DNA from 2 places in the Pauljensenia sp. 20925_1_25 genome. Region 1 is predicted to be linked to the other one. Evidence: riboswitches for the same ligand, from Rfam matches in the RefSeq annotation. Region 1 holds a riboswitch; the other holds the start of a gene.
What was found. A riboswitch is a leader RNA that binds a small molecule or an ion and turns the genes downstream of it on or off. The one in region 1 is predicted to bind ZMP and ZTP.
Positions count from the first base shown of each region.

Region 1 (3,919 bases):
TGCACGTGCCACTGACGAATATGCAGGTTGTTAGGTGTGCAACAACCGTTATTGAGGTTTTGACATCGGCTTTCAGGAGGTCGAAGAGCGGGTTTGACGGTGGCAGTGTCAAACGACTGTGGGCATCATCGATGCTCAAATCTAGCATGTGGTATTGCCGCTCCTGCTGTGATGGTTCCGATAGGGGAGGTGAGCTGTCCTACTGGTCCCTCGAGTCTGTCAGTGCGTATGTCATCGTGGAGTCAGTTATGTGCCGTCGGCGCACGTAATGTTTGTGAGGGTGCTGCTGGCGCTCCTGGCTGACTCTGATTGCGCCAGCGTCTGCGCGTTGTTCCGAGGGTTTGAGGTGTCTTCAAGGCGCTGTGGCGACCTTTTATAGCGCGCCCCTATCTATGCGGGCATGCGACGCATTGTGTGCGTCAAAGGGTGAGGCCCGAGCCGTTTGGCTCGGGCCTCACCCTATTCACACACACGCAGAAAGAATCAGTAGGCTCCCTCGTGGCGCAGCAGAGCGGGAATGGTCTGCAGCACGATCCATGCATCGAGCGTGAGGGAACGGTGCTGGGCGTAGGACAGGTCCAGGTGGACTGTCTCGTCCCAGGAAAGGTTGGAGCGCCCGGAGATCTGCCACAGGCCGGTAATGCCGGGGCGGACCGCGAACTTGCCCATGACGCGCGGCTCGTACTGCGCAACCTCGCTGGGGAGCGGGGGGCGCGGGCCGACGAGAGACATATCACCGCGAAGAACGTTGAAGAGCTGGGGGAGCTCGTCGATCGAAGTCTTACGCAGGAAGGCGCCGATGCGGGTGACGCGGGGGTCGTTCGCCATCTTGAACATGACGGAATTACCGGCGCTGGCGTCGGCCTCGTTAGCCTCGGCGAGCGAGGCCTTCATGGCTTCCGCATCAACGTGCATGGTGCGGAACTTAAACATGGTAAAAGTCGTGCCGTCGAGGCCCACGCGCTCCTGCTTGAAGAAAGCAGGGCCGCCGTCGTGTAGGCGCACCATCGCTGCAACGATGATCCATACCGGTGTCAGCAGGATGATGCCGATAAGCGAGGCGATAATGTCGCACATGCGCTTGATGGCGTTGTCGGCGGACGCGGCGAAATCCGACGCATGCTCGAATGCGAGAGCCGTTGAGGCGGCGCGTGCAGTTGGCTTCGTCAAAGTTGTCATCTGTGCGTCTTCCTTCTACTTCTTCAAACTCAAATACTGTAGGTTGGTTAGAGGAGTGGATCCCCCGATGGTCAGGACATTTACTGAGTAAGTAATTCCTGGGCGCCTCAGTCACCGTTAGGTGTTAACCCTAGTCTATCCATACGGTTAACTTATTTGCTAACCAAAGGGTTAAGTACAAGCGAAAATGGGCTGTGATTTCACACATTGAGACTGTCTGACGAGTCGCGGTGTCATGTTAGGTGACCGTTCGGTCGATTGCTGACATCTTGGCAGAATGCGCGGGTTAACGGGGGGAGATAGACTTGTACACGCGTCGTGACTGGCGAAATAGGTGGGGTACCACCGGGGAGCGGCGTGCCTGCATCGAGAGCCGCCCGCCTGGGCTTGAAGTTGCCGACATCACATTCGACTGATCAACAGGAGAACCATATGGACTCCCTCAACGACATGACACTGGCGCAGCTGGATCCGGAAATCCAGGCAGTGCTGGACGCCGAACTGGGACGTCAGCGAGACACCCTCGAGATGATCGCATCTGAGAATTTCGTTCCGCGTGCAGTCCTTCAAGCCCAGGGCTCCGTCCTGACAAACAAGTACGCAGAGGGCTACCCGGGTCGTCGCTACTACGGCGGTTGCGAGTTTGTCGATGTTGCTGAATCGCTCGCCATTGAGCGTGCCAAGCAGGTCTTCGGCGGCGACTACGTCAACGTTCAGCCCCACGCGGGTGCGCAGGCTAATGCTGCCGCCCTCATGGCAATGGCAAACGTCGGTGACCCGATCCTGGGTCTGTCCCTGGCACACGGCGGCCACCTGACTCACGGCATGCGCCTGAATTTCTCGGGCAAGCACTACAGGGCGGTCGCCTATGAGGTCGACCGCGAGACCATGCGTATTGAACCCGAGAAGGTCCGTGAGGCTGCCCTCGCCGAACGCCCGCGCGTGATCATCGCCGGCTGGTCGGCCTACCCGCGTCACCTCGACTTCCAGGCATTCCGTGACATCGCAGACGAGGTTGGCGCAGCCCTCTGGGTGGATATGGCTCACTTCGCTGGCCTCGTGGCCGCAGGCCTGCATCCGAACCCCGTCCCCTTCGCCGACGTCGTCACGACGACGGTTCACAAGACCCTGGGCGGGCCTCGTTCCGGCATGATCCTGTCCTCGCGCGGCGAGCAGTGGGGCAAGAAGCTCAACACCGCCGTGTTCCCCGGCCAGCAGGGCGGCCCCCTCATGCACGTGATCGCCGCGAAGGCCATTGCCATGAAGGTCGCGCAGACCGAGGAGTTCAAGGATCGCCAGCGTCGTACCCTCGAGGGCGCGCAGATTCTTGCGGAGCGTCTGGGCGCTGACGACGCAAAGAACGCGGGCATCAAGCTGGTCACCGGCGGCACCGACGTGCACCTGGTCCTCGTTGATCTCGTCGAGTCCGAGCTCAACGGCAAGCAGGCCGAAGACCTGCTGCACGAAGTTGGCATCACCGTCAACCGCAACGCGGTGCCCTTTGACCCGCGTCCGCCGGCCGTCACCTCGGGTCTGCGCATCGGCACCCCCGCCCTCGCGACGCGCGGTTTCGACGCCGAGGACTTCGCGGAGGTCGCAGACATCATCGGTACGACGCTGGCGCAGGGCGCGTCTGGCAGCAATGTTGAGGTGGATGCGCTGCGTGCCCGCGTCAAGAAGCTCACGGACAAGCACCCCCTGTACGCGGGACTCGAGCAGTGAGGGCTCCCTGGGAGGGACCCGCGCGGGTTCTTGACGGCACGGCGACAGCCGCAGCTATCAAGGCTGAACTTAAGGAGCGCGTGGATCGCTTGCGCGATCTCGGGGTCGTCCCGGGCCTCGGCACGATTCTTGTGGGCGAGGACCCCGGGTCCGTTGCCTACGTCGCCGGCAAGCACCGCGACTGTGCCCAGATCGGCGCGGAGTCGATCCGCGTGGACCTGCCCGCGGACGCGACGCAGGAGCAGGTGGAGGCTGCCATCGATCAGCTCAACGCTGATCCGGCGTGCACGGGATACATCGTGCAGCTGCCGCTTCCTCGTGGCATCGACACCAACGCGGTCCTGGAACGCATTGATCCGGCCAAGGACGCGGATGGGCTGCACCCGATGAACCTTGGTCGCCTGGTCCTGCGCGGTTCGGGTCCCATCGACTCGCCGCTGCCTTGCACGCCGCGCGCGGTCATCGAGCTCGTGGAGCGCCACGGGATCGACCTGGCTGGTAAGAACGTGTGTGTGGTTGGGCGTGGCGTGACCGTGGGTCGTTCGATCGGTCTGCTGTTCATGCGCAAGGAAGTGAACGCGACGGTCGATGTGTGTCACACGGGCACGATCAACCTGGCTGATCACGTGCGCCGAGCGGACGTGATCGTGGCTGCGGCGGGTTCTGCGGGAATCATTACTCCCGAGATGGTGGCCCCCGGCGCGGTTGTCCTGGATGTCGGCGTGAGCCGCGTGACGGACGCCGACGGTAAGGCCCGCCTCAAAGGCGATGTCGCGGACGGCGTCGATCAGGTCGCCAGCTGGCTCAGCCCGAACCCGGGTGGAGTCGGGCCGATGACGCGTGCTCTGCTCGTCACGAACGTCGTCGAGGCAGCGGAACGTCAGGCGGGCCTCGGCCCCCAGTAAGCGGACCCTGCCGGTGACAATCGGTAGACACCTGATAACACGCGGGAGGCGCGGCGAGGAATCCAACTCCTCGCCGCGCCTCCTCGTTCCTCTAGACTGGAGAAAAACTCGCG
Region 1 covers NZ_JAPWCL010000022.1:35,562-39,480, forward strand. Annotated here, with positions in the region: gene O3932_RS09060 (sugar transferase) at 484-1,179, opposite strand; ZMP/ZTP riboswitch at 1,488-1,573, shown strand; gene glyA (serine hydroxymethyltransferase) at 1,612-2,901, shown strand; gene O3932_RS09070 (bifunctional methylenetetrahydrofolate dehydrogenase/methenyltetrahydrofolate cyclohydrolase) at 2,898-3,806, shown strand.

Region 2 (3,919 bases), on a different contig from region 1:
GGCGGGTATTGAGACGATTGTTCTCATCACCGAGGGCATCCCCGTCCAGGATTCCACGATCGTCGTTGAGCGTGCGCTCGAGGCGGGCGTGCGTTTGATCGGCCCGAACTGCCCCGGCATCATCTCGCCCGCGCAGGCGAACCTGGGCATTACTCCGGCGGACATCACGGGTCCGGGCCGACTCGGCCTCGTCTCGAAGTCCGGCACGCTGACCTACCAGCTCATGTACGAGCTGCGCGACTTTGGCTTCACGACGTGCCTGGGTATTGGCGGCGACCCGGTCGTGGGCACCACCCACATTGACGCGCTGGCTGCTTTCGAGGCGGACCCCGATACGGATCTCGTCATCATGATCGGTGAGATCGGCGGCGACGCCGAGGAGCGCGCGGCCGCGTGGATTCAGGAGAACATGACGAAGCCCGTCGTTGCTTACATTGCTGGCTTCACCGCCCCCGAGGGCAAGACGATGGGCCACGCGGGCGCGATTGTCTCCGGTTCGTCCGGCACGGCCGCGGCGAAGGCGGAGGCGCTCGAGGCCGTGGGGGTGCGCGTGGGTCGCACCCCTTCGCAGACGGCGCAGATCGCTCGTGAGATCCTCTCGCGATAACGTCACAGCTTGAATCGGCCCGGGGTCGGCGCGCAGCGTCGCGGCCCCGGGCCGATTCTGTCACCATTGGCCTGTGAGTGAGCGCATCAGAGAAGTACCGATCACCCGACGGACGACGACCACGTATGTGGCGGGTCGAGCGACCATTCGCGTCAGGGTCCCGAAGGGATGGGCGCGTGGCCTCGTTGCGGGCGTGGAGGCGGCCTTCGCGGGGTGGGCGATTACGACCGTGACCACGATGGTCGTCTACCTGTCGCTGCGCTCGAACACGTGGATGAGTGACACGTTGCCGCGTGATGCGCTGGCGTTGGGCGGTGACCTGTGGGTGGCGACCCTGGGGGGTACGTCGGTGGACGGGGGAGTGTCTTACCGTGTGATTCCGACGCTTTTTGGTGCGCTGTTGATCCTCCTTGTGCGGCTTTTGTTGCGTACGACGACGGGGTTTCCGCGGTCGTCGGCGCTGTTTGCGGTGCCCGGGTTCCTCCTGACCGCGTGGTTTCTGGCGGGTACGTCGGGGGTTCATTCGCAGTGGTGGACGGGCACGGTCGGCGCGGTTCTGATTCCTCTCATTGGGTCGGGTTGGTTCGTGGTGTCCAGTTATTCGCGTGATTCTGAGGCTCCGTCGATGCAGCATTGGATTTCTGGTGGCTTCAAGATGGGTGGCCTCGTGAGTCTGGTGACGGTGGTCGCGGCTGCCGCTGCGGCGGTGGTCGCGCTGGTGGCGGGCTGGGGTCGTGCGAGTGGCATCCAGGAGCTGCTCGGTGCCTCGTCGCTGGTGGATACGATGTTTATTGTGGGCGCGCAGGCGCTGTTTGCCCCCACGGCGATGGCCTGGGCGGCGGCCTGGTGGTCGGGCGCGGGTTTCATGACGGCGACGGATTCGTTGCATTCGCCGACGGTCGTGGATGCGGGGCCGATTCCGCCGATTCCGCTGCTGGGGACGGTCCCGGAGACGGCTCCCGGCAGCTGGGTGGTTTTTGTGCCGGTCGTGTTGGGTATTGCTTGTGGCGTTGCTTCGGCGCGCGTGTATCGGCGTTCTCACCTGTTGCATCAGAGCGCACAGGGTGTCCTGGCCTCGGTTGTGTTTGTTTCGATTGTTGCGCTGTGGATGTGGAGCGCGACGATGAGCATGGGGTCGGTACGCTTGGCGTTCATGGGGCCGCTTGTGGGGCGGTCGACGTTGTATTTGTTCGTGGAGATTGCGCTGCCGGCGATGCTCGTGCCGCTTGTCACGCATCCGACGACGCTGGCTTTGGTGGGGCAGAGTGCGGGCCGCGTGCGCTCCGAGGGTGAGGCCCTGCGCCGCCGCCACGCTGAGCGTTTGTCGCGTGAGGCGGCCACGGCCTCGTTGATCGAGGGGGACGAGGCCTGGGCTGAGCGCGGGGATGACGCGGGGTCGGCGGACGCGACGGAGGTCGGTGAGCCGTGGGCTGAGTCCGCTGAGGCCGTTCAGCCCGACAAGCCGCGGGCCGCGTGGAGGAACCGTGCGGCGTGGGCTGAGTCGGTGAAGGCGGCGAAGCGGCGGGTCAGGCGTCAGAAGCGCGTGGCGTGGGCTGAGCCCGCTGACAAGGATGACGAGGGTGACACGGATGACCCCGAGGCGAAGGGGACGAAGGGTGAGGGCCTGAACTAGACTGGGAGGTGCCGCGACTGGCGAGGGTGGATCACCACCGGGGAGCGGCTGCATGTCCCGCGAGGCGTCGCCCGCCTGGGCGCCTGGGTTTGGCTCTTAACCTGGAGGAACTATGTCCGTCTCCCTGGACAACCTGGAACCCATCGACGTGCGCCCCATTAAGCGGGCCCTGATTTCCGTGTATGACAAGACGGGCCTGGAGGACCTTGCGCGCGCGCTGGGCGAGGCCGGTGTGGAGATCGTCTCCACTGGCTCGACGGCTGCTCGCATCGCGGCCGCGGGTGTGGCTGTTACCCCGGTTGACGACGTGACCGGCTTCCCCGAGGTGCTTGAGGGGCGCGTGAAGACCCTGCATCCCTTCATTCATTCCGGCATCCTGGCCGACCAGCGTAAGGCTGCGCACCGCGAGCAGATCGCGCAGTTGGGCATTCGGGCGTTCGACCTGGTCGTGTGTAACCTGTACCCCTTCCAGGACACGGTTGCATCGGGCGCATCCTTTGACGAGTGCGTTGAGCAGATCGATATCGGCGGCCCTTCGATGGTGCGCGCCGCCGCGAAGAATCATCCGTCGGTCGCGGTCGTGACTTCTCCGGAGCGTTACGCGGAGGTCGCCGAGGCCGTGGCGGGGGAGGGCTTCACCCTCGAGCAGCGCCGCGTGCTGGCCGCCGAGGCTTTCGCCCACACGGCGACCTATGATCTGGCGATTGCCGGCTGGTTTGCCGACGAGCTGGGTCTTGAGGACGTGCGTGAGACGCTGGATGACGCCGCAGAAGCACACCTGGACGCCTCGGATGCGGCGTTCCTGGAGTCGCTGGGCTACGAGGCGGGCGAGGACTACGTGGTGGAGGTCGCCGAGGAGGAGGGGCAGGCCGCGGGTATGCCCGTGTTCGTCGCTGACGCGTTCGAGCGCGTGGAGTCGCTGCGCTACGGCGAGAACCCGCACCAGGGTGCGGCCGTGTACCGCGAGATCGACGAGGCCTTCGAGGATGAATCCTTCGACGAGGAGGCCTTGGCCCCGGGCATCGCGAACGCGCGCCAGCTGCACGGCAAGGCCATGAGCTTCAACAACTACACGGACGGCGACGCCGCGCTGCGCGCCGCCTACGATCACGAGCGCCCCTGCGTGGCGATCATCAAGCATGCGAACCCCTGCGGCATCGCGGTGGCCGACGATGTGGCCGAGGCGCACCGCCTGGCGCACGCCTGCGATCCCGTGTCGGCGTTCGGCGGCGTGATCGCCGTGAACCGACCGGTGACCGTGGAGCTGGCCCGCCAGATCGTCCCGATCTTCACCGAGGTTGTGCTGGCCCCCGATTACGAGGAGGGTGCGCTCGAGGTGCTCTCTGCGAAGAAGAACCTGCGCGTCCTGCAGGTCGAGCCCCCGGCTCGCGGTTCGTATGAGTTCAAGCAGATCAGCGGTGGCCTGCTGGTCCAGGAGCGCGACGATATTGACGCGCCCGGTGATTCCCCGGAGAACTGGACGCTCGCGGCCGGCGCTCCTGCCGACGAGGCGACGTTGGCGGACCTGGAGTTCGCGTGGCGCACGGTGCGTGCGGTGCGCTCGAACGCGATTCTGCTGGTCAAGGATGGTGCGTCTGTGGGCGTGGGTATGGGCCAGGTGAACCGCGTGGACTCGTGCAAGCTGGCGGTTGAGCGCGCGAATACGCTGGGTTCGCGCT
Region 2 covers NZ_JAPWCL010000014.1:57,661-61,579, forward strand. Annotated here, with positions in the region: gene sucD (succinate--CoA ligase subunit alpha) at 1-607, shown strand, start outside; gene O3932_RS07325 (DUF6350 family protein) at 735-2,240, shown strand; ZMP/ZTP riboswitch at 2,244-2,328, shown strand; gene purH (bifunctional phosphoribosylaminoimidazolecarboxamide formyltransferase/IMP cyclohydrolase) at 2,353-3,919, shown strand, end outside.
Region 2: linked by a shared signal. The riboswitch ahead of purH (bifunctional phosphoribosylaminoimidazolecarboxamide formyltransferase/IMP cyclohydrolase) and the one ahead of glyA (serine hydroxymethyltransferase) in region 1 are both predicted to bind ZMP and ZTP.